Regions from separate parts of the Citricoccus sp. SGAir0253 genome, predicted to be linked through region 1. Evidence: riboswitches for the same ligand, from Rfam matches in the RefSeq annotation. Region 1 holds a riboswitch; each other region holds the start of a gene.
What was found. A riboswitch is a leader RNA that binds a small molecule or an ion and turns the genes downstream of it on or off. The one in region 1 is predicted to bind S-adenosylmethionine.
Positions count from the first base shown of each region.

Region 1 (5,583 bases):
GCCCGGTAGCGCTCGATCACCCCGGACTGCTCGAGGTCCTTGAGCCGGCGGTGGCAGGAGGACAGGCTCAGACCCACCCGCTGGGCGAGGTCCGTGGCGCTCATCCGGCCGTCCTCCTGCAGCAGTGAAAGCATCTCCCGGCTGATCCCGTCCATGCGGATAATCCTCGCACCCACCGCGGCGTTTCTCGCGAAGCGGCGCAGCACATTCCGCGCCGATCTCCGTAGGATCTACGTCCAGGCAAGGTGGGTCGCCCCTCGGGGCCGGCCCGGGACGGGGCCCGGTGCGGCCCGGAGGGAGCGTGGCGCGTGGATGCCTCACTGGCGGTCCAGTTCTGGATGGTGGCGCTGCTGCTGGCCCTGACCCCGGGGGCGGACTGGGCCTACGCGATCTCCACCGGCCTGCGATCGCGCTCCGTGATGCCCGCCGTGCTGGGGATGGTCTCCGGCTACGCCGTGGTGGTGGCCGTCGTCGCCGTGGGCGTCGGCGCCCTCGTCACGCGATACCCCGCGGCCCTGACCGCGCTGTCCCTACTCGGGGCCGCCTACCTGCTCTACCTGGGCGCGGGGGCGCTGTTCCGCCGGGTCGAGCAGGTGGGGGCCAGCGAGCGGCCCACGGGTGAGCGACCCCTGTCCCAGTTCCTGCTCGGGGCCGGCGTCAGCGGCATCAACCCCAAGGGGCTGCTGCTGCTCCTGGCGCTGCTGCCGCAGTTCACCTCGCCCGCCGGCTGGCCCTCCGGGGTCCAGATGCTCGCGCTCGGCAGCCTGCACGTGCTGAACTGCGCCGTCATCTACACCCTCGTCGCCCTGCTCGCCCGCCGCATCCTGCACTCGCGGCCGCGCGCGGGGGCAGTGGTCACCCGGGTGGCCGGCGTGGCCATGACGGTGTTCGGCGTGGCGGTGCTCGTCGAGCAGGGGATGGCCCTGCTCTGAGCCCCCGTGGTTCCTCCGCCGACCCGGTGGCCCCGGCGGGGCGGGCGTGGAGCGGGGCCCCGGCCCGGAACGACGAGACGGCCGCCCTCCCCGAGGGGAGGACGGCCGTCCCGGTGCGTGGGTCAGGTCAGAGCGCGCGGACCGCGGCGGCCTGCATGCCCTTGGGGCCCTGCTGGGCCTCGAACTCGACCTTCTGGTCCTCCTGGAGCTCACGGAAGCCGTTGCCCTCGATGGCGGAGAAGTGCACGAAGATGTCGGCGGAGTTGTCGTCCGGGGAGATGAAGCCGTAGCCCTTCTCAGCGTTGAACCACTTGACGGTACCGGTGGCCATGGGAGCCTCTTTCTGTGGGGTGTCTACCCGCCGGGGTTCCAGCGGGGGCGAAGCGGCGTGTACATACCGCTTCCCAACGCCCCGTGCGGCCCGGAGGCCGACCGGTCCGCAGTGATGACGGACTTACTGCTACTACTACTTCGTCACCCATAGTACGGGACATCCGGCAGAACGAAAGACCCCCTATTCTGCCAGACGCGAAGGGCCCGGCGCTGAATGGGCCGACGATGACCGTGTCGCGGCGGCCGTCAGTCCGGGGCGGTGCGGCCGCGCAGGCGCTCCATCTGGCGGCGGTCGCGCTTGGTGGGCCGGCCGGTGCCGCGGTCCCGCAGCGGGACGGCGAGCAGCTCGCGCGGCACCGGCGGCGGGGAGTGGTCCGCGTAGTGGCGCGCCGCCTCGGCCGCGCCCACCCGCTTGGCCAGCAGTCCGGTGACCTCGAGGATGCGCTCGCGCCCGGGCTGGCGCAGCCGGATGGTGTCCCCGGGCTTGACCACCTGGGCCGCCTTGGCGGGCTGGCCGTTCAGCCGGACGTGGCCGGCCCGGCAGGCCGCGGTGGCCGCCGAGCGGGTCTTGAACATGCGCACGCCCCACAGCCACGCGTCCAGGCGGACCTGGCTCGGGGGCTGCGGGGCGTTCGGCATGCCGGACAGCGTACCGTCCCCGCGCGGGGGACGGCCTACTGGTTGCCCTCGGCGGTGCGCAGGTTGCGGAAGGCGGAGCGGTGGAACACGAGCGGCTCGTGCTCGCTGGAGTGGTCGTGCACGCCGTGGACCTCCAGCAGCACCACGTGGTGGTCGCCGGCCGGCAGCTCCGCGTAGACGGTGGTGTCCAACCACAGCGCCGCGTCCTCGAGGAACAGGGCGCCACGCTCGGAGGCGCGGACGTCCAGCCCGGCGAACCGGTCGCCGTCCTTGGAGGCCAGCTGGCGGCACACGTTCGTGTGGCCCTCGGCCAGCACGGAGATCCCGATGCGCTCGGCCTGCTTCAGCCGGGGCCACGTGCGGGAGGTGTTCTGCACGGCGAAGGACACCAGCGCCGGCTCGAGGGAGACGCCCACCGTGAAGGAGGAGGCCACGAGGCCCTCCTTCTCCCCGTTGGCGATGCCGCACAGGGCGGCCACGCCGGAGGGGAAGTGGGAGAAGGCGGTGCGCAGCGTCTGGGTGCTCAGCTCGGTGTCCAGGGCGACGGCGCGGTTCAGGTCGGTGGCGGCCAGTGCGGTCATCTCAGTCCTCCGTTCGAAGGCGCATCTGCGTGGGAGGACCGGGGGCGGCACGTCCGTCCGGCACCCGCAGAGACGCGGTACTTGCCCGCCGGGGGTACCCGGGGGGCCGAATCCTCACCTGGAGCACCCCACTACTGCGTGGAGAGGGTTGCCGTCCCGCAAGCCAGGGCTGTAACAGCGGGAACTCGTGATTCTGGGATCCAGCGTAACGACGGGGGCGCGGAACGGTCAAAGGCCCCGGTGGGATGTGAACCCCCGTGACGGCCGCCACGCCCCCGCCGCCCCACCGGCGCGGCGGGGTCGACGGGGGCGGCTCAGCGGAAGCGGCGCCGGACCGCCTCGCCGTGGGCGGGCAGGCCCTCCGCCTCGGCGAGCGAGGAGATGTTGTCCGCCAGCTCCTTCAGCCCCGTCTCGGAGTACCGGATCAGCTGCTGCAGCCGCAGGAAGCTGACCGTGTTCAGCCCGGAGGAGTACCGGGCGGACCCACCGGTGGGCAGCACGTGGTTGGAGCCGGAGGAGTAGTCGCCCAGCGGCACGGGGGAGTGGGGGCCCACGAACACGGCGCCGGCGTTGCGGATCCGCCGCGCGGTCTCCAGCGGGTCCACGGTGTGCACCTCGAGGTGCTCGGCGGCGTAGGCGTCCGCCACGGCCACCGCCTCGTCGAGGGTGTCCACCACGAGCACGCCGGACTGCGGGCCGCCGAGGGCCTGGCGGACCTGCTCCTCGTGGAAGGACCCGGGCACCTGCGCCTCGATCTCGGCGACCACGTCCCGGGCCAGCTCGGGGGCGGTGGTGATGAGCACCGAGCCGGCCATCGGGTCGTGCTCGGCCTGGCTGATCAGGTCCGCGGCCACCCAGGCGGCGTCCGCCGTGGCGTCGGCCAGCACGGCGATCTCCGTGGGCCCGGCCTCCGCGTCGATCCCGATCGTCCCGAGCAGCGCGCGCTTGGCCGCGGCCACGAAGATGTTGCCCGGCCCCGTGACCATGTCCACGGGCGCGCACACCCGCGTGCCGTCGTCGTCCGCCACCCCGTAGGCGAACATGGCCACCGCCTGGGCGCCGCCCGCGGCGTAGACCTCGTCCACGCCCAGCAGGGCGCACGCGGCGAGGATCACCGGGTGCGGCAGGCCGCCGAAGTCCTTCTGCGGCGGGGAGGCCACGGCGAGCGAGGGCACCCCGGCCGCCTGGGCCGGCACCACGTTCATCACCACGGAGGAGGGGTACACGGCCCGGCCGCCGGGGACGTACAGCCCCACGCGGTTGACCGGCACCCAGCGGTTCTCGACGACGGCGCCCTCGCCGAGCTCGACCTCGGAGCCGGACGGCAGCTGGGCGGCATGCACGCGGCGGGCGCGGGCGATGGACTCCTCGAGGGCGGCGCGGACCTCCGGGTCGAGGGCCTCCAGCGCCTCGGCCAGCGCCGCGGCCGGCACGCGGAGCGAGGGCGGCCGGATGCCGTCGAAGCGCTCGCCCAGCTCCAGCACGGCCCGGGCCCCGTTGGAGCGGACCTCCTCGAGGATGGGCAGCACGCGCGGCACCGCGCCGGCCACGTCCAGCTCGGCCCGCGGCAGCACCGTGGCCGGGTCGTAGTCGCGTCCGCGCAGGTCGGTGATCGAAAGCATGAAGGGTCCTCTCCCGGTCGTCTCAGGGTCCATTCTCCACCCGTTCAGGTGCGGTGCAGGCGCAGGTGTCAGACTGGTGCCCATGCCCAGTCTGTTCCCCTCCTCCGTGCTGCCCGCCGTACCCCCCGCCGACCCGTCCGCGGCCGACGCCGCCGAGCCCGCCGCGGCGCCCGTCGCCGCGGGCAGCGAGCAGACGGCGGTGCCGCAGGACATCACTGGCACCGTGCCGGACACGGTGCAGGAGGGCGCGCAGGGCGCCGTCGACTCCCTCGGGCCCTTCTGGGGGATCCTGTCCACGGTCGCGCTCGGCGTGGGCATCGCCCTGGCCGTGGTGGTGGCCGGGGCGCTGGTGCTCAACACGCTGCTGGCCCGCCGCCCGCTGATCCGCCAGCAGGTGGCCCGCTGCCGCATCCCGGTGGCCGTGGCCCTGTCCCTCATGGCGAGCCGCGTGGCCCTGGGGCTCACCGCCTCGGGGTACGACTGGTTCGAGGGGACGAACTTCCTGCTGCTGGCCGGCATCATCGGCGCGCTCGCCTGGCTCGCGCTGCGGATCGTGCGGATCGTCGAGGAGCGGCTGCTGGCCAAGTACGGCACCGCGGGGGAGGACGACCGGCGCGACCGCAAGATCCAGACCCAGACCGTGCTGATCCGGCGCATCCTGCAGGCGGTCATCATCGTGATGGCCGTGGCGGCGATCCTGCTGACCATCCCGCAGGTCCGCGCGGTCGGCGCCGGCCTGCTGGCCTCCGCGGGCCTGGTGTCCGTGGTCGCCGGCCTGGCCGTGCAGTCCACCCTGACCAACGTGTTCGCGGGCGTGCAGCTCGCCTTCACGGACGCGATCCGGGTGGGCGACGTGGTCACCATGGAGGACGTCTACGGCACGATCGAGGACATCACCCTGTCCTACGTGGTGGTCAAGATCTGGGACGGGCGCCGGGTGATCTTCCCCTCCAGCCACTTCACCACGACCCCGTTCGAGAACTGGACGCGCGTGGGCTCGGAGCTCTCCGGGACCGTGGAGATGGAGGTCGACTGGCGGGTGCCGATGGACGCCACGCGCGAGCGGCTCAAGGCCCTGCTGGAGTCCACCGAGCTGTGGGACGGCAAGGAGGGCTCCGTGCAGGTCACCGACGCCCTCGGCGGGATGGCCAAGATCCGTGCCGTGGTCTCCGCGCGCAATTCCGGCGACCTGTGGGACCTGCGCTGCCTGGTCCGGGAGGACCTCATGACCTTCCTGCGCGAGGAGCACCCGGAGGCGATCTTCCACCAGCGCCTGGCCGAGGGCGTCACCGTGGTCACCCCCGCCTACGAGGACGAGGCCGGTGCGGAGGCCGACGGCGGCGCGCCGGCCGGCGGGCCCGGCACCTCCGGGCGGCTGCCGGGCGGTCCCGACGCCGGCCCGGTCCCCGGCGCGGCCGCCGGCCCGCGCACCGGCTGGGACGCGGAGGAGGCCGCCCACGACGCCGCGGCCGCGGG
Region 1 covers NZ_CP039424.1:569,415-574,997, forward strand. The annotation lists gene E7744_RS02550 (Lrp/AsnC family transcriptional regulator) at 1-155, opposite strand, end outside; gene E7744_RS02555 (LysE family translocator) at 309-932, shown strand; gene E7744_RS02560 (cold-shock protein) at 1,060-1,263, opposite strand; gene E7744_RS02565 (RNA-binding S4 domain-containing protein) at 1,512-1,904, opposite strand; gene E7744_RS02570 (flavin reductase family protein) at 1,940-2,485, opposite strand; SAM riboswitch class IV at 2,558-2,678, opposite strand; gene hisD (histidinol dehydrogenase) at 2,800-4,107, opposite strand; gene E7744_RS02580 (mechanosensitive ion channel family protein) at 4,190-5,583, shown strand, end outside.

Region 2 (5,583 bases), 780 kb from region 1:
CCACGGCGTCCAGCGCCCAGGCGGCGAGCAGGTCGCGGTCGTCGGACATCACTCCACCCCCAGGCAGTCCAGTAGTCGTCGCAGTCCGGTGCGCATCCGTGACTTCACGGTGGCCAGCTTCGCCCCGAGCCGGTCGGCGACCTCACGGTACGTCAGCCCGCCGTAGTAGGCGGCCGTGACGGCCTCCTGCTCCAGTGCCGTGAGGGTGCCCAGGCAGTCGACCACCCGGCGCCGGTCCTCGGCGTCGGCCACGGCCTCGGCGACGTCGTCGTGCTCCCGGCCGAACGAGGCCGCGCCCGCCCGGAGCTCCCGGTCGCGCCGGGACTGCGTGGACCGCACCAGGTCGACGGCCCGCCGGTGGGTGATCGAACAGACCCAGCCGGTCACCGATCCCCGCTCGGGACGGAATCCCGCGGCGCCGCGCCAGGCGTCCAGGAGGGCCTCCTGCGTGACGTCGGCCGCCAGGTCGGGATCGCGCACCACGCGCAGGGCCAGGCCGTAGGCCCGTGGGGCCACCGCGTCGTAGAGGGCGGCGAAGGCCTGCTGGTCGCCCTCGGCGCTGCGCCGCACCAGGTCCGCCAGGACCTCCTCGCCCGCGCCGACCCGGGGGCTCGGGCCGGGCGGCGTGGTCCCGGGGCCGGCGTCGCGCGTCATCCGGTCAGCGTATCCCCGGCGCCCGCTCCGGGCGAGGCGACGCCCGGAGCCCGGCGACGGCGGGCGGGGCGGAGCCCCGGACGCTCGCCGGGGAGTGTCCGGGGCACCGTGCACCCGTCACTTGACGAGGGCCTCCGCCATCGAGTCGATGGCGCCGGCCAGCGTCTCCACGTGCATGCCCAGCCCCGCGGCGACCTCCTCGGCCGGCAGTTCGCCGCCGCTGATCCCCTCGAGGAACTCGCCGGCCTGCGGGCGGTAGCCGTCCAGGTCCGCCAGGGCCTGCTCGGCGGCCTCGGTGTCCCCCGCGGCCCTCGCCCCGGCGTAGTCGACGAAGAACCCGATGTGCTCGCGCCACAGCTCCAGGAACGCCGCGCCCTGGTCCTCGCCCGCCAACGAGCCGATCGCCTCGGCCAGGGCCTGGGAGTTCTCGTCAAGGGTCCCGGCCGCGGCCGTGAAGGCCTCGGAATCGGTGCCGCCCTCGGCGGTGTAGGCGGTGAAGACGGCGATCCCGGCGAGGTACACGTGCTCCTGCAGGTCGTAGGTGAGCTGGGCGCGCAGGGCGGCCGCGTCGTCCATCGGATCGCCCTCCATCCCGGTGGCCGCGACCACGCCGCCGGTGATCGTGCCGGCGGCCTCGCCCACGTGGTGGGCCGCGGCCCGCAGGTCGCCGTAGGCCGCGGGATCGCCGGCGGCGAGGCCGTCGATCGCGGCGGTGAGGGTGTCCACGTGGCCGTGCAGGGACTCGGTCACGGCATCGGCCGGCAGCTCGCCGCCCGTGAGCTCCTCGAAGAAGGCCCCGGCCTCCCGCGTGTACCCCTCCAGGTCGGCGACGGCCTGCTCCTGGCCGGCCGCATCACCGGACTTCTCGGCCGCCGCGTAGTCGACGAAGTAGCCGATGTGCTCGCGCCACAGCGCGAGGAACGCCTCGGCGGTCTCGGCGTCCGAGGCCGCCTCGATGGTCGCGGCGAGCTCCTGGGAATTCTCGTCCAGGGCGGCGGAGGCCAGTTCGGTCTCCGGGCTCTCGAGGTCGGTGGCATAGGCCGTGGCCACGGTGATGCCGGCCAGGTAGACGTGCTCCTGCAGCTGGGCCGTGAGGGTGGCGCGCAGGGTGGCCGCCTCGGAGGCCGGGTCCCCGTCCACGTCGGCCGCGGCGACGAGGCCGGCGGCCAGCGTCTCGGCGGTCTCGGGCATGTGCGCCGCGGCGGTCCGCGCGTCGGCGAACGGATCGCCGGTGGAGGCCGGCATCGGCATGGCCGCGGATGAGGCCTCCGGCATGTCCTCGGACATGCCCGCGGACGCCGAGGGCGAGGCGGACATCGCCCCGGACATCGACTCCGACATCGAGGGCGAGGCCGACGCCGCCGGGCTGGAGGACTGGCCGGACTCCCCGCCGGCTCCGCCACCGGCGCCACAGGCCGCGAGGGACAGGGCGAGGGCGACGGCGCCGAGGACGGTGGTGGTCTTCCGGGCGGTGTTCGTGGTCATGACTGCTCCTTGGTCGATCCAGCGGTGACGTCTGGTGTTCGGAGCAGGTGCCCGGCCGGATGGGTCGGGGCGGGGGAAATCTTCGCCGGCTGGGGCCGCGGTGCCGGCACCGGCCGGCAGCGGGTCCTGGTGGTCAGGGGGTCCTGGTGGTCAGGCGGTCGCGGTCAGACGGTCCCGGTGGTCAGGTACGGCACGGGCCGGGTGCCGTTCACCTCCCAGTCCCCCACCATCCGGGCCATGAACACGGCCGGATCGTGGCTGGCGAGAGTGCGGGCGTTGCGCCAGTGGCGGTCCAGCTGCAGGTCGGTACTGGTGGCCGAGGCCCCCAGGGTGTCGAAGATCCGCGTGCAGGTGTCCAGCACGAGCCTCGGCACCATCACGTGGGCGCGATGGACCGTCAGGGCCGCACGCCGCATGGCCTCGGCCGCGGTCTCGGCGGCGGGCTCGGCGCCAGGCTCGGGGTGCGTCCCCGTCTCCGGCTCCGTGGCGGACTCGGCGGTCGCCGCGGCGGCGGGCTGGGCGGCGACGGCCAGGGCCTCGTCGAGGTCACGTCCGGCGGCGCGCACCAGTTCCTCGGCGGTGGCCTGCTGCGCGGACAGCTCGCCCACGATCCCCAGCAGCTGGTCGTCCTCGCGCGGGGTGAGCCCGCCCGCGGTGTTGGGCGAGCGGCGGCGCGCGCGGGTGAGGCCGATCCCGTCCCGCAGGGCGGCCCGGCCGACCCCGGCCAGCAGGGCCATCAGCGTGGCCTCGTGGTGCAGCGGCACGTGCCCGTCCGCGGGGGGCAGCACCAGCAGGTCCTCGACGCCGGCCCCGTCGAACTCGACCGTGCCGGTGCCGGTGAGCCGCTGGCCGAAGCCGTCCCAGTCGTCCTTGACGGCCGCGCGCGGCTGGCGCACCCGCACGACGGCGAGCGCCAGGTCCGTCCGGTCGGGCAGCCGGGGATCGTCCGGCCGGCCGGCCTCCGGCCGGGCGGTGCGAGGCTGCCCCCGACGCCGGCCCGGGCGCGGGACGCCCTCCTCCAGCCGGGCGGTGGCCAGGGTCCACGTGGCGAAGATGCTGCCGGTCGTGTAGTACTTGCGGCCGCGGATGCGCAGCGAGCCCCCGTCGTCCTTCCACACGGTGGTGGCGAGTTCGCCCAGGGCTGGGCCCGGGGACTCGGAGAGGGCACTGCCGGCCAGCTCGCCGGCCATCACCCGCGCCAGCCAGCGCGAGCGCAGGGCGGCGTCGGCCTGCACGAGGACGTGCTCCACGAAGCTCAGGTGGCTGCGCAGCAGGTGGGCCGTGTTCGCGTCCACCGCCGCCAGGTCCATGAGCAGCCGCAGCGCGTCCTCCTGGCCGGCACCGGCCCCGCCGGCGGACTCCGGCACGGTCAGACCGCCCAGGCCGGCGGCACGGAGCTGCTCCAGCGGGGCGAACGGCAGGTGGCGGCCCGCCTCGCGGGCGGTCTCCCCGCGGGCCACCTCGGCGAAGGCCGGGGCGAACCGGGCGGACAGGGAGGCATAGTGGGAACCGGTGCGACCGTTCCGGTGGGTGGGGCCGGAGTCCGCCTCCCGGGCCTCCGGGGCCGTGGTCGTGCTGTTGCCTGCAGTGGTCATGCTGTCCTCCATCGGTCCTGGCGGTAGCACCCGGGCCCCTGTCGGGCGGGTTGCTGCGGCGTCGTCGAGCCAGGTCTCTCGGCCGCTCTGGATGGTGTTCCCTGTCATGAGACCACCGGCCCGGGCGGAACGCCAACTCCGTTCCGTGGCCGGCCGGCCGTCGGCCCCGGTGCTGGGCACCGTGGCCGACGGGCGGTCATTCCGCGGAGACGGGTGTCAGCACGCCGGCGACGAGCGGGTCGTCCGTGGTCTTCAGGTATTCCTCCAGGCGGGGGTCGGAGAACACCTCGATGAGCTTCTGCGTCTCTGGGGTGTCCGCGAACTGCGTGCCGACGATGAGCCGAGAGGCGAAGGTCCTGGGCGGGTCCGGGAACAGGATGCCCTTGTCCCGGCCGACCTTGCCGGCGTCGAAGAGGTTGGTGTAGCCGATGGCGACGTCCACGGAGTCCAGCGTGCGTGCCATGGACAGCAGGTCGATCTCGGTGAACTCGAAGCCGCGGGGGTTGTCCACCACGTCCTTCAGCTTGGCGGTGCGCGGCTCGATGTCCGGGTCCAGGGTGATGAGTCCCTCGCGGTCGAGCAGCCACAGCGCCTGCCCCTGGTTGGCCAGGTCGGTGGGCACGGCCAGCGTGGCACCGTCCGGGAGTTCCTCCACCGAGTCGTACCGGGTGGAGTACAGCCCGAAGGCCCACTGGTAGAGCTCGATGGTGGGGGTCAGCTCGAAGCCGTTGGCATCGGCCACCTGCTTCATGTACCACTGGTGCTCGAAGATCGTGGCGTGGATCGACCCCTCGGCCACGGCGCGGTTGGACTGGACGCTGTCCTCGATGCCCACCGCCTCGATCTCCACGCCGTGGTCGGGCGCGATCTCCTCGGCCACGAAGTCGAGGATCTTCTCCTCGCCGGCCATGGCGGGCTCGTAATGCACGCGCAGCGGGCCGGTCACCTCGGAGGTGGCCGCACCGGAGGCGGCCACCGCCGGGCGGTTGGACTGTTGGATGACCACGATGCCCAGGACGAGGGCGATCACGGTGGCCAGGGCGGCGATGCTCCAGGGCAAGGCGGCACGCTGCCGGCGCAGCGTGAAGCCGTGGGCGTGTTCGGCGGACGGAGTGCTCATGATGCTCCTTCGGGAAGTGCGACGACGGTGACGCGGCATGGCGGGCCGGGCGTCGGGAGGGCGGTGGTGGCACGAGGCCGTGCGGGCCGGTGCAGGGCGCTCAGCCCAGTCGGCGGCGCCGGCGGCACGGCCTTCAGGGGCGGGCCAGGGCGTGGGCCACCCGGTCGCCGATGAACTGGACGACCTGGACGGTCACGATCAGCGCGATGATCGTGGCGAGCATGACGGTCATGTCGAAGCGCTGGTAGCCGTAGGTGACCGCCAGGTACCCGATGCCGCCGGCGCCGATGGTGCCCGCGATGGCCGAGTACTCGATCATCGAGATCGTGTTGAGGGTGACGGCCGAGGCCAGCCCCGGCAGCGCCTCGCGCAACTGGGTCTGCCGGATGATCTGTCCGGTGGAGCTGCCGGTGACGAGGCCCACGGCCATGTTCTCGCGGGGTAGGTCGTTCAGCGCGTTCTGCACGAGGCGCGCGAAGAACGGGATGCCGGCGATGGTCATGGGCACGATCGCGGCCGCGATGCCCAGGGTGGTGCCGGTGACCCACTTGGTGAACGGGATGATGGCCGCCATCAGCACGAGGAACGGCAGGGATCGGCCCATGTTCACCACCCAGCTGAGCGCGCCGTGGAGCCGGTCCCGGGGGAACAGCCCCCGCGGGGAGGTGTTGTAGAGCAATACCCCGGTGGCCCCACCGACGAGCACGACCATCACCATCACGATGCCCA
Region 2 covers NZ_CP039424.1:3,109,670-3,115,252, forward strand. The annotation lists gene E7744_RS13570 (anti-sigma factor) at 1-49, opposite strand, end outside; gene sigK (ECF RNA polymerase sigma factor SigK) at 49-654, opposite strand; gene E7744_RS13580 (hypothetical protein) at 772-2,139, opposite strand; gene E7744_RS13585 (acyl-CoA dehydrogenase family protein) at 2,304-3,734, opposite strand; SAM riboswitch class I at 3,740-3,832, opposite strand; gene E7744_RS13590 (MetQ/NlpA family ABC transporter substrate-binding protein) at 3,931-4,854, opposite strand; gene E7744_RS13595 (methionine ABC transporter permease) at 4,988-5,583, opposite strand, start outside.
Region 2: it holds a riboswitch for S-adenosylmethionine, as region 1 does, so the genes downstream of both, E7744_RS13585 (acyl-CoA dehydrogenase family protein) here and E7744_RS02570 (flavin reductase family protein) in region 1, are expected to answer to the same signal.

Region 3 (5,583 bases), 760 kb from region 1:
CCTGGCCGGTCCCCTCGAGCTGCCGGCGGGCGACTACGAGATCGCCATCACGGCGGCCGATGCCGAGGACGACTCCGAGCCCGTCATCGGCCCCGTGGACGTCACCCTGGAGGGCGGCATGGACTACACCGCCGCGGCCCACCTCGACGCCGAGGGCCAGCCGACCGCGACGGCGTTCGTCAACGACACCTCCTCCCTCGAGGCCGGCACCGGTCGCCTCGTGGTGCGCCACGTGGCCGCGGCCCCGGCCGTGGACATCTGGGCCGACGGCGAGGTGGCCGTCCCCGGCCTGGAGAACCCGGACGAGAAGTCCCTGGACCTGCCGGCCGGCACCATCGAGGCCGCGGTGTCCCTGGCCGGGGAGAGCGACCCGGTGCTCGGCCCGGCCGACGTGCAGGTCACGGAGGGCGCCGCGACGATCGTCTACGCGTGGGGCTCCGCCGAGGACGGCTCGCTGGCCCTGGCGACCCAGACCGTCGAGGGGATGCACTCCGCGCCCGGCGGCGTGCCCACGGGCAACACGCAGGTTCCCGCCGAGGACCAGGGCCTGTGGTGGGCCGTGGGCGGCGGTGCCCTGCTCCTCGCCGCGGCCGGGATGGCGGCGGCGGTGCGCCGCCGGTCCGTCCGTGCCTGAGACGACCCGCCGGGGCCTTCCCTCGCCCCGGGGGTCCAGGGCGGCGGGGGGAGTCCTCGCCGCCCTGGCGGCCGCAGTCGCCCTGACGGGCACCGGTTGCGCACCTGCCGGTGGAGCGTGGTTCCCCTCCTCCAGCCCGGCTGCGGCCGCACCCTCCACCTCTGCCTACCCGGCGCCGGCCCGCCCCGACGGGGCCTCCCCGGCGCCGGGGGACCGGCCCGGTGCCGGCCCCGGCACCCCACGCGCCGGGGCCGGCGTCGGTCCGGCGGCCGCGGCGGACCGGCCGGCGACTCCCGCCCCGGCGGATGACCGTGCCTCCGCCGTCCCGGCCGCCCGCGCCGCGGACGTGCCGGTGGCCTCCGCCGCGCTGCGGCCCGCCGAGCCGGTCCCGGCACCGGTCCGCCTGCGGTACGAGGCGATCGGGGCGGACGTGCCCGTGATGCCCACCGGCGTGGCCGGCGACGGCCAGATGGAGATCCCCGAGGACGCGGCCACGGCGGGCTGGTACCGGTTCGGGCCGGCGCCGGCGGACGGGGAGGGCCACACGGTCCTCGCCGCCCACGCCGGCTCGGTCGAGACGCCCCGCGGGCCGCTGTACGCCCTGCGGGACGCCGCGGCGGGGGACCTCGTGCGGCTGTGGGACCAGGACGGCACGGAGCACCGCTACCGCGTCACCACCGTGGAGCAGCTCGGCAAGGACGGCCTGGACTTCACGCCCTACTTCGACCGGACCGGCCCGGCCCGGCTGGTGCTCGTGACCTGTGGCGGCCAGTGGCGCCCGGAACGGGAGAGCTATGCGGACAACATCATCGTGGTGGCCGAACCGGTCCCCTGAGCCGTATCCTCGGCTCCAGACGATGCCGCCGGCCTGGTGCCACCCCGGCTGAAGGGCCGGCCCCGGCCCGGCCGGGACCGACCGAGGAGACACGCTGGACAGCGACGACCTGCCACGCCGCTTCGCGGCCGGAGCACCGGACGCCATGAGGGAGGCCTACTCCCTGCACGGGCGGCTGGTGTTCTCGCTGTGCATGGCCGCGCTGGGCCAGCGCCAGGACGCCGAGGACGCCGCCCAGCAGGTGTTCACCCGCGCCTGGCGCTCCCGCGAGAGCTACGACCCGTCCCGGCCCCTCGGCGGCTGGCTGACCGGGATCACCCGGCGCGTGGTGGCGGACGTCTTCGCCGCGCGCGAGCGCCAGCGCCGGGCCGTGGACGCCACGGCCGGCGAACAGCCACGGGAGGACCGCCAGCTCTCCGAGCAGGTGGTGGACCGGGTGCTCGTCCACGAGGCCCTGGACCGGCTCGGCCCGCCCCAGGATGAGATCCTGAGGATGGCCTTCGTGCAGGACCTCCCGCAGGCCCAGATCGCCGAGCGGCTCGGCATGCCGCTGGGGACGGTCAAGTCGCATGTCCACCGGGGACTGGCCCGGCTTCGAGTAGCACTGGAGGTGAACGATGGCTGAGACGACGGAACGGCACCTGACCGAGGACGACCTCGCCTCGATCGCCACCGGCGCGGCCCCCGGCGCGGCGGTGGCCGCCCACCTGCTCGCGTGCCCGCCCTGCCGCGAGGACCTCGCGCGCACGGAGCGCGCGGTCGCGGCCCTGGCCGCCCCCGTGGAGCTCCACGAGCCGCCAGCCGGCCTCTGGGAGGCCATCGAGCGGGACCTCGGCACCGCGTTCCCGGACCCCTCGCCCCTGCGGCCGCTACCGGGAGACGACCGGCCGGCGCCCCGACCCGGCGGGGCGGGCGCGGCGGGACCCGAGGAGGGCGGCTCCGTGTCCTTCCTGCCGCGGGCGAACCGCCGTCGCTGGCCGGTGATCGCCGCCGCCGCGGCCGCCGGGCTCGTCGTGGGCGCCGCGGGCGCCGCGCTCGTGACCGCGGCACTCACCGGCGACGACGGCGGGAACGGCACGCCGCAGGGGCCGGTCGCCGTCGGGGAGGCCGTCCTGGACCCGGTGACGGCGGCGGACGTGGCCGGCCGGGCCGAGATGGTCTCCGAGCCGGACGGCGGGCTGCGCCTGACCGTGGACGTCTCCAAGCTGCCCGAGAGCGGCTACTACGAGGTGTGGCTGCGGGACGAGGAGGCCAGCCGGCTGATCTCGCTGGGCACGGTGACCGCCACGACCACCACGCTGCCGGTGCCCTCCGGGGTGGACCTGGCGCGGTTCCCCGTGGTGGACGTGTCGCAGGAGGACTTCGACGGCAACCCCGCGCACAGCGGCGTGACCCTCGCCGCCGGCCCGATGACGCGGACCGGGGACGCCACCGCCGGCTGAGCCCGGCCCGGGGCGCGGGTCCCGCGCGTGTGTCCCGGCGTGACGCGCGCCACCCCGGGGGCCGCCACGTGCTGTTACGGTGGTCGGGTAACCATCCAGAGCGGCTGAGAGACCTGGCTCGACGACGCCGCAGCAACCCGGGGGGACCTCGTTCCCCACGACGGGTGCTAAGGCCAGGACCGATGGAGATCCCGGAACCGCCGTCGGTCTGTGCGTCGGCGCGTGCCGGCGTGCCGGCCGTTCCGAGGCATGGGTTGCCGGTAATCCTCGGTGCGACCGAGAGGACCGCCGAATGACGCAGGGCACGGCCGAGAGGGCCGCCACCAGCCAGACCACCACCAGCCAGGCCACTCCCCGCAACCTCGCCACCGGGCTCCCCGCCGACCACGCCGGGCTGCGCGAGCACTTCGCCCCGCTCCTGGCGGAGATCGCCGCCGGGTCCCTGGAGCGGGACCTGGAGCGCCGGCTGCCGTTCGCCGAGGTGCGCCGCCTGGACGAGGCCGGCTTCGGGACGCTGCGGGTGCCGCGCGAGCACGGCGGGCCGGGGGTGAGCGTGGAGGACTTCACCCGGCTGCTGGTGGACCTCGCCGAGGCCGACTCCAACATCGCGCACCTGTACCGCTCGCACGCCGGCTTCGTGGAGTCGCTGCGCTTCCTGCCGGCCCGGGTCCAGGACGCCTGGTACCCCCGGGTGCTGGCCGGGGCCACCGTGGGCAACGCCTCCACCGAGAAGGGCGGCAACGCGCTGGGCACCCTCAACACCGTGCTGCGCCGCACGGAGGCCGGCTGGGTGCTCACCGGCCGGAAGTACTACGCCACCGGCTCGGTCTTCTCCGACTACACGCGGGTGTCCGCCGCCCTGGACGGCCAGGACGGCCGCCGCTTCGCCGTGGTGGCCACGGACGCCCCGGGCGTCACGTTGGAGGACGACTGGGACGGCTTCGGGCAGAAGCTCACCGGCACCGGCACCGCGGTCTTCGAGGACGTCTCCGTCCCCGAGGACGCGGTGCTGGACCGCACCGCGGGCAGCGCCGAGGCGGTCCACGAGGCCGCGTTCTTCCAGCTCGTCCTGCTGGCCGTGCTGGCCGGGATCGCCCGGGCCGCCCGGCGCGACGCGGTGGCCACCATCGCCGGCCGCACCCGGACGTTCAACACCGGGCTGGGCCTGCCGTTCCGCGAGGACCCCCTGATCCAGGAGGCCACCGGCCGGATCTCCGCGAAGGCCTTCGCGGCCGAGGCCACGGTGCTGCACGCCGCCCGCGCCCTCGACGCCGGCCTGGCCGCCGCGACCGCCGCCGGCGCCGACCGCCCGGGGTTCCGGGGCACCCTGCCGGCGGCGCTGCACGCGTCCGAGATCGCCGTCGAGCACGCACAGGTGACCGTGCCGGAACTGGCCCTCGGCGCGGCCCAGGACCTGTTCCTCACCGTGGGCGCCTCCGCCACCTCCACCGCCAAGGGCCTGGACCGGCACTGGCGCAACGCCCAGACGGTGGCCACCCACAACCCCATCGCCTTCCGCGCCCGTGCCCTGGGCGACCACGCCATCAACGGCACCCTGCCCGAGGGGCTGAACGCCATCGGCGACGCCCGCACCACCACCGCGGGAGGCCGCGCATGAACACCACGACCACGCCGTCCACCGCCGCCGCGCCGCCCCGGGGCCGGGCCTCCGCCCTCGTGCACGGCAAGAAGCGCGTGCTCGCCTCGGCCTTCGCCGGCACCACGATCGAGTGGTACGACTTCTACCTCTACGGCACCGCCGCGGCCCTGGTCTTCAACGTCCAGTTCTTCCCCATGGCCACCGAGCTGGGCGGGATCGTCGCCTCCTTCGCCACCCTCGCCGTCGGGGTGGTGGCCCGGCCCCTCGGCGGGATCGTCGGCGGCCACCTCGGGGACCGGATCGGCCGCAAGGCCCTGCTCGTCGCCTCCCTGCTGGTCATGGGCATCGCCTCCACCCTCATCGGGCTGCTGCCGACCTTCGACGCGATCGGTTGGTGGGCCGTCGTCGGGCTGGTGGTCCTGCGCATCCTGCAGGGCCTGTCCACGGGTGCGGAGTGGGGCGGCTCGGCGCTGCTGAGCGTGGAGCACGCCCCGGCCCGCCACCGCGGGTTCTTCGGCTCGTTCACCCAGATCGGCTCCTCCGCGGGCATGCTGCTGGCCACCGGCGCCTTCTTCATCGTGCAGAACGTGCTGACCGAGGAGCAGTTCGCGGCCTTCGGCTGGCGCATCCCCTTCCTGCTCTCGGCGCTGCTCGTGGCCGTGGGCCTGTGGATCCGGCTCGGCGTGGCGGACGCCCCCGAGTTCCTCGAGCACCAGGCCTCGGGACGGGTGGAGACGTCGCCCCTGAGGGTGCTGCTGGCCCACCATCGCCGCCCGCTGCTGGTGACGATCGGCCTGCGCCTCGCCCAGAACGCCGTCTACTACCTGGTGACCGTGTACATGCTCACCTACCTGCGGGACGAGCGCGGTGACTCCGCCTCCGGGGTGACGGCGGTGATGGTCGCCTCCGCGATCGGCCTGGTCTCCACCCCGTTCTGGGGCTGGCTGTCCGACCGCGTGGGCCGCAAGGTCGTCTCCGTGACCGCCTACGCGGCGGTCGGGGTCTTCGGCTGGGTGCTCTTCGCGTTCCTGGACGCCGGCCCGCTGTCCCTGCTGCCGCTGGTGATCGTCCT
Region 3 covers NZ_CP039424.1:3,131,766-3,137,348, reverse strand. The annotation lists gene E7744_RS13690 (DUF4397 domain-containing protein) at 1-634, shown strand, start outside; gene E7744_RS13685 (class F sortase) at 987-1,469, shown strand; gene E7744_RS13680 (RNA polymerase sigma factor) at 1,615-2,094, shown strand; gene E7744_RS13675 (anti-sigma factor) at 2,087-2,911, shown strand; SAM riboswitch class I at 3,000-3,100, shown strand; gene E7744_RS13670 (acyl-CoA dehydrogenase family protein) at 3,204-4,529, shown strand; gene E7744_RS13665 (MFS transporter) at 4,526-5,583, shown strand, end outside.
Region 3: it holds a riboswitch for S-adenosylmethionine, as region 1 does, so the genes downstream of both, E7744_RS13670 (acyl-CoA dehydrogenase family protein) here and E7744_RS02570 (flavin reductase family protein) in region 1, are expected to answer to the same signal.